DNA from 2 places in the Micromonospora sp. DT44 genome. Region 1 is predicted to be linked to the other one. Evidence: predicted binding sites of a transcription regulator. Region 1 holds the regulator's gene; the other holds the start of a gene.
What was found. Region 1 encodes HrcA, which represses chaperone genes, less so after heat shock. Its sites were predicted from a motif close to GGTTNGCACNCTCNNNNNGAGNGTGCNAACC; they were not measured.
Positions count from the first base shown of each region.

Region 2: the regulator HrcA is predicted to act here: its motif matches at 1,479-1,509, upstream of groES (co-chaperone GroES).

Region 1 is NZ_JBNCKS010000023.1:36,052-39,455, forward strand. It holds gene ACLQ25_RS15450 (16S rRNA (uracil(1498)-N(3))-methyltransferase) at 1-238, opposite strand, end outside; gene dnaJ (molecular chaperone DnaJ) at 240-1,388, opposite strand; gene hrcA (heat-inducible transcriptional repressor HrcA) at 1,462-2,484, opposite strand; gene ACLQ25_RS15465 (DUF4870 domain-containing protein) at 2,698-3,339, shown strand; gene hemW (radical SAM family heme chaperone HemW) at 3,402-3,404, opposite strand, start outside.
Region 2 is NZ_JBNCKS010000002.1:64,225-67,628, reverse strand. It holds gene ybaK (Cys-tRNA(Pro) deacylase) at 1-193, opposite strand, end outside; gene ACLQ25_RS01590 (THUMP-like domain-containing protein) at 203-1,384, opposite strand; gene groES (co-chaperone GroES) at 1,643-1,957, shown strand; gene groL (chaperonin GroEL) at 2,028-3,404, shown strand, end outside.

The sequences.
Region 1 (3,404 bases):
TGACGATCCGGGGTACGGGCGCGTCCGCGTACCCCCGGGAGGTGACGGCGACCTCCAGGCTGCCCCGGCCGACGGCGGTGACCACGGCGGCGGCCGTGCCGCCCCGACCGTCGGCGAGCAGCAGCTCCTCGCCGACGCGCAGCCGCTGCACGGTGGCGGCGTGGTGCCCCTCCGGGCCGTCCAGGGTCAGCGCGTCACCGATGGGCAGCGCCTCCACCAGGAACAGCGGCGCCGACACTTCAGGCGTGCCCGTTGAACGCGTCGCGCATCCGGGAGAAGAAGCCGCCCTGCTTGGTCAGCTCGGCGACCTCCTCGCCCCGGGTCTTGGCGAAGTCGCGCAGCATCTTCTCCTGGTCGGGGTCGAGCTTGGTGGGCGTCCGGACGTCCAGGTGCACGTAGAGGTCACCCCGGCCGGTGCCGCGCAGGTGCGGTACGCCCCGGGCGCGCAGTCGCAACGTGCTGGCCGGCTGGGTGCCGGCCTTGACGTCGACGGTCTCCTCGCTGTCCAGCGTCTTGATGGTGAGCCGGGTGCCCAGCGCGGCGGCGGTCATCGGCACGGTGACGCGGCAGTGCAGGTCGTCACCCTTGCGGGAGTAGACGTCGTGCGGACGCTCGTGGATCTCCACGTAGAGGTCGCCGGCGGTGCCGCCGCCCGGGCCCACCTCACCCTGCTGGGCCAGCCGGATCCGCATGCCGTCCTCGACGCCGGCCGGGATCTTGACGGTGAGCGATCGGCGCGTGCGTACCCGGCCGTCGCCGGCGCAGGTCGGGCAGGGGTGCGGGATGGTGGTGCCGTAGCCCTGGCAGACGGTGCACGGCCGGGCCGAAACGACCTGGCCGAGGAAGGTGCGCTGCACGGACTGCACCTCGCCCCGGCCGGCGCACGCCTCGCAGGTGGCCAGGTGGGTACCGGCCGCGGTGCCGGCGCCCGAGCAGGTGGTGCAGAGCACGGCGGTGTCGACGGTGATCGGGGCCTCGACGCCGAACGCCGTCTCGTGCAGGTCCAGTTCGAGGCGCAGGATCGCGTCCGCGCCCGGTCGGGTCCGGGGACGCGGCCCACGGCCGGCACCGCCCGCGGCACCACCGAAGAACGCGTCCATGATGTCCTGGAAACCGACGAACGGGCCGGCTCCCCCCGGACCACCCGGGCCGCCCGCGCCCCCGCCGCCGGGGGCGAGTGGGTCGCCACCCAGGTCGACGATCTGCCGCTTCCGGTCGTCCGAGAGGACCTCGTACGCGGCGTTGATGTCCTTGAACTTCTCCTGGGCCTCCGGGTCCGGATTGACGTCCGGGTGGAACTGGCGCGCCAGCTTGCGGTAGGCGCGCTTGATCTCGTCATCGGAGGCTTCCCGGCTGACACCGAGGATGCCGTAGTAGTCCCTGGCCACTGCGTTCCGTGTCCTCATGTTCGTCTCGCGTTGCGCCGACCGGCGGCCGCAGCCGGCCGTCGGCCCTGACTGGTCAGTTCTGGGCCAGCAGCTCGCCCACGTAGCGTGCCACGGCGCGCACCATGGCGATATTGCCGGGGTAGTCCATCCGGGTCGGCCCCAGCACTCCCAAGCCGCCCACGATGGTGGCCCCCGGGCCGTACCCGGTGCTGACCACCGAGGCGGCACGCAGGTTGTCGAACTCGTTCTCGTCGCCGATCAGCACCCGGGTCGTGCTGGGCTCGGTCTCGCCGATGAGCTTGAGGAGCACGACCTCCTCCTCCAACGCCTCCAGGATGGGCCGCAGCGAACCCTGGAAGTCGAGCAGACCACCCCGGGTCAGGTTGGCGGTGCCGGCCAGGGCGATGCGTTCCTCGTGCCGCTCGACGAGCGTCTCCAGCAGGACGGTGGAGAGCGTGGTCATGGCCGGGCGCAGCTGCACCGGCGCCTCTTCCACAAGCGCCTGCACCAGCGGCGGGGTGTCCGACATGCGCTCGCCGGCGAGCTTCTCGTTGACCAGGCGACGCAGGTCGGTGACGTCGTCGGCGGGCACCGGCCCGGGCAGCTCCACCAGCCGCTGCTCCACCCGGCCGGTGTCCGCGATCATCACGAGCATCAGCCGGGTGGTGGAGATCGGTACCAGCTCCAGGTGACGGACCGAGGAGCGGGCGAGGCTCGGGTACTGCACCACGGCCACCTGCCGGGTCAACTGGGCGAGCAGCCGTACGGTGCGGTGGACCACGTCGTCGAGGTCGACGGCCCCGACGAGGAAGCGCTCGATGGCCCGGCGTTCGGCCGGACTGAGCGGCTTGACCCGGGACAGCCGGTCGACGAAGAGACGGTAGCCACGGTCGGTGGGCACCCGGCCGGCGCTGGTGTGCGGCTGCCGGATGTAGCCCTCTTCCTCCAGCACGGCCATGTCGTTGCGGACCGTCGCCGGGGAGACCCCGAGCTGGTGCCGCTCGACCAGCGCCTTGCTGCCGACCGGCTCCTGGGTCGAGACGTAGTCCTCGACGATTGCGCGGAGCACGGCGAGCTTCCGGTCGTCCAGACCCATCCTCCGCACCTCCTGTCGCACGTCGGCCGCCGGCCCACCCGGGCCGACGGACCGTCCTGGCACTCGACTGTAACGAGTGCCAGTCTACGTCGGCGTGCCCGCCGACGCGATGATCAACGACGGCCCGTGACATCCCGCGCGAGCCGATCGGCCCGGGCGACGGGGCGATGTCGCTCTGGTGCAGCGTTGCTCACGGCACCTACCGTGACAACCATGACTGAACCACCTCGCCCTCCCGGCGCGGGAGACCCCGGCAACTACCCGCCGGAGCCGAATCTCCCCGGCTCGTCCTCGTCGGCCGAGCCGCCCACCGCACCACTGTCCGGGGCGCCCGGCCCGGGCGGCTATCCCCCAGCCGGTGGCTATCCGCCGCCCACCGGTGACCAACCGCCGTCGGGCGGCTACCCTCCGCCGGGCGGCTACCCCCCACCAGGGGGTTACCCCCCGCCGGGTGGCACGACTGGCGGGTATCCGACCGGCGGCGCGTACGGCGGCCCCGGCGGCGGTTACGCCAACAACGAGGACAAGACCTGGGCGCTGGTCGCCCACTTCGGCGGCGCGGCCGGGATGATCATCAGTGGCGGCGTGCTCGGCTGGATCGCCCCGCTGGTGGCGCTGCTGGCCCGGGGCAGCCAGTCCCCGACCGTCCGGGCGCACGCCGTGTCGGCGCTCAACTTCCAGCTCATCTGGTCGATCGTCGGCCTGGTCGGCTGGGTGCTGTCCTGCATCTTCATCGGCTTCATCGGCGTCGTGGCGGCCGTCGTGCTCGGAGCCGTGTGCGGCATCCTCGCCGGCATCAAGGCCAACGAGGGGCAGCTCTACCGCTACCCGCTCTCCGCCAACTTCATCAAGTGATCCGGGCCGGCCGCTCCCCCGGCCGGTCCGGCACACCGCCGCCGGCCGGGCGGGCGTCCGGCTCA
Region 2 (3,404 bases), on a different contig from region 1:
CGACCGCCACCGTGAGAGCGCCGTCCACTTCGGTCACCAGCGACTTGAACACCCGCTCCGGGGCCACGCCGAGCGCGGCCGCGACCAGGGCGCCGTAGTTCGGGGCGTCGGGTGCCACCCGGTACGGGTGGGTGCGGTGCGCGATCCCGCGCTTGGCCAGCAGTGCCGTTGCCGGAGTGCCCTGTCCCGCCACGCACCGAACCTAAACGACAGGCCGGCCGATCAGCACGGTCGGCGCTCCGGCGACCCGGGTCAGCACCAGGCTCGCCGCCTGGTCGCCGGCCAGGCGCAGGTCCCGCCGCAACTGCTCCGGTGTCAGCGCCGAACCCCGCTTGAGAATCTCCACGCGGCCCACCCGACGCTCGCGCAGCAATGCCCGCAGGCGCTTGAGCGAGAACGGCAGCACGTCGGTGATCTCCAGGCAGCGCGCGTACGGGGTGCGGGTCGGCTGGTCGGCGTAGAGGTACGCGATGCTCGGGTCGGCCAGGGTGGCGTCCAGCTCGGCGGCCAGTTCGGCGACGAGGTGCGCGCGGACCACCGCCGGGTCCGGGTCGTACAGGTAGCGGCGCGGGGGTCCGACCGGCGCCTCCGTGTCGCCCGAGCCGGTGAGCTGGTGGATCTCCCTCCGGTACACGCTGGCGCGGCGGGGCACCTCGGCCAGCTCGCCGCACCAGAGCGCCGCCTCGACCAGGTCGCCGTTCACGCCGACCCACTCCGCCTCCGCGCCGGCCGGGATGAGCGCGTGATCCAGGCCCGGCGCCACCTTCACCACCGTGCGCGGCACCCGGTCGGCCAGGCCGGTGACGAAGTCCCAGGGCGGCGAGTAGGCACGTGGGTCGAAGATCCGTCGTCCGGTGCCGGTGGCCCGTCGGGCCGGGTCGCAGAAGACGCCGTCCACCCGCGACACGTCGAACGCGGTCGCGTCGCCGCACTCGACCGTGAACAGGTCGGCCAGCCCGGCCGCGGCGGCGTTGGCGGCGGCCATCGCCGCGGTCACCGGGTCGGCCTCCACCCCGTACACCCGGATGCCGGCACGGGCGGCGGCCAGCGCGTCCGCGCCGAGGCCGCACCCGAGATCGGCGAGAGTGCGCACGCCGGCCGCGTGCAGCCGGGCGGCCCGCCGGTCGGCGACCACCCGGCGGGTGGCCTGTTCCAGGCCGGGGCGGGTGAGGAACATCCCGGCGGCGGCGGGGCCGAACTTGCCCACCGCCCGGTGGCGCAGTTCGGCCTGGGTGAGGGCCGCCGCCGCCAGCGTGGGGGGCACCCCGGTCGCGCGGAGCGCCGACGCCGCGGTCAGTGGATCGCCGCCGGCCAGCTCGGCCGCCGCCGTGAGGGCGGCCGACCCCTCGGGGGTACGCAGTGCCGCCAACTGATCGAGATCCACCTGCCCATTGTCCCGACCGAGGGGAAAATACCGCTGGCGGGGCGCGACGCGCTGGCACTCTCCTTGACGGAGTGCTAGCCACGGAATAACCTGCGATTAGCACTCTCACCCTGAGGGTGCCAGCTTCCGGGTCTCGCGACCCGGGTGCGCACGCCAGGCGGACCGGCACCCGCGACGACGGCCCCGCCCGGTGGCATGAGGCAGATTGACGCTGGTCAGCCCCGCTGGCCGGCAACGAAACCAGTACCCCAGGAGGGTATGCCCGTGACTACCGCGACCAAGGTTGCGATCAAGCCGCTCGAGGACCGCATCGTGGTCCAGGCGAACGAGGCTGAGACCACCACGGCGTCGGGCATCGTGATCCCCGACACCGCCAAGGAGAAGCCGCAGGAGGGCACCGTCCTCGCTGTCGGTCCGGGGCGCGTCGACGACAACGGCAACCGGGTTCCGGTTGACGTGCAGGTCGGCGACACCGTCCTCTACTCGAAGTACGGCGGCACCGAGGTCAAGTACGCCGGCGAGGAGTACCTGGTGCTCTCCGCCCGCGACGTCCTCGCGGTCATCGAGAAGTAAGCAACCGATCAGTGTCGCTGCCCCGGTCCGGCTCGCCGGGCCGGGGCAGCGGCGCTTCGAAGGGACATTCATGGCGAAGATCCTCAGCTTCTCGGACGACGCCCGACACCTGCTGGAGCACGGTGTCAACGCCCTCGCTGACGCGGTCAAGGTCACCCTCGGCCCGCGCGGGCGCAACGTCGTCCTGGACAAGAAGTTCGGTGCGCCGACGATCACCAACGATGGCGTGACCATCGCGAAGGAGATCGAGCTCACCAACCCCTACGAGAACCTCGGCGCGCAGCTGGTCAAGGAGGTGGCGACCAAGACCAACGACGTCGCCGGCGACGGGACCACCACCGCGACCGTGCTGGCGCAGGCGATGGTCCGTGAGGGCCTGCGCAACGTGACCGCCGGAACCAACCCGGCCGGCCTCAAGCGGGGCATCGACGCGGCGGCCGCCAAGGTCTCCGAGGCGCTGCTCGGCAGGGCCGTCGAGGTCTCCGGCAAGGAGTCGATCGCGAACGTGGCGACGATCTCCGCGCAGGACGCCACCATCGGCGAGCTGATCGCCGAGGCGATGGAGCGGGTCGGCCGCGACGGTGTCATCACCGTCGAGGAGGGCTCGATGCTCACCACCGAACTGGACGTGACCGAGGGTCTCCAGTTCGACAAGGGCTTCATCTCGCCGAACTTCGTCACCGACCTGGAGGGTCAGGAGTCCGTCCTCGAGGACGCGTACATCCTGGTCACCACCCAGAAGATCTCGGCGATCGAGGAGCTGCTGCCGCTGCTGGAGAAGGTCCTGCAGAACAGCAAGCCCCTGCTGATCATCGCCGAGGACGTGGACGGCCAGGCGCTCTCCACCCTGGTGGTCAACTCGCTGCGTAAGACCCTCAAGGTCTGCGCGGTCAAGGCCCCGGGCTTCGGCGACCGGCGCAAGGCCATGCTCCAGGACATCGCGATCTCCACGGGCGCCGAGCTGGTCGCTCCGGAGCTGGGCTACAAGCTCGACCAGGTCGGCCTGGAGGTGCTCGGCACCGCCCGGCGCGTCGTGGTCGACAAGGAGAACACCACGATCGTCGACGGCGGCGGCCAGAAGACCGAGGTCGACGACCGGGTGGCCCAGATCCGCAAGGAGATCGAGGCCTCCGACTCCGACTGGGACCGGGAGAAGCTGGCCGAGCGGCTGGCGAAGCTCTCCGGTGGCATCGCCGTGATCAAGGTGGGTGCGGCGACCGAGGTCGAGATGAAGGAGCGCAAGCACCGCATCGAGGACGCCATCGCGGCGACCAAGGCCGCGGTCGAGGAGGGCACCGTGCCCGGCGGCGGCGCCGCCCTGGTGCAGATCCTCCCCGTGCTCGACGACGACCTGGGCTTCACCGGCGAGGAGAAGGTCGGCGTCTCGATCGTGCGCAAGGCGCTGGTCGAGCCGCTGCGCTGGATCGCGCAGAACGCCGGTCACGAC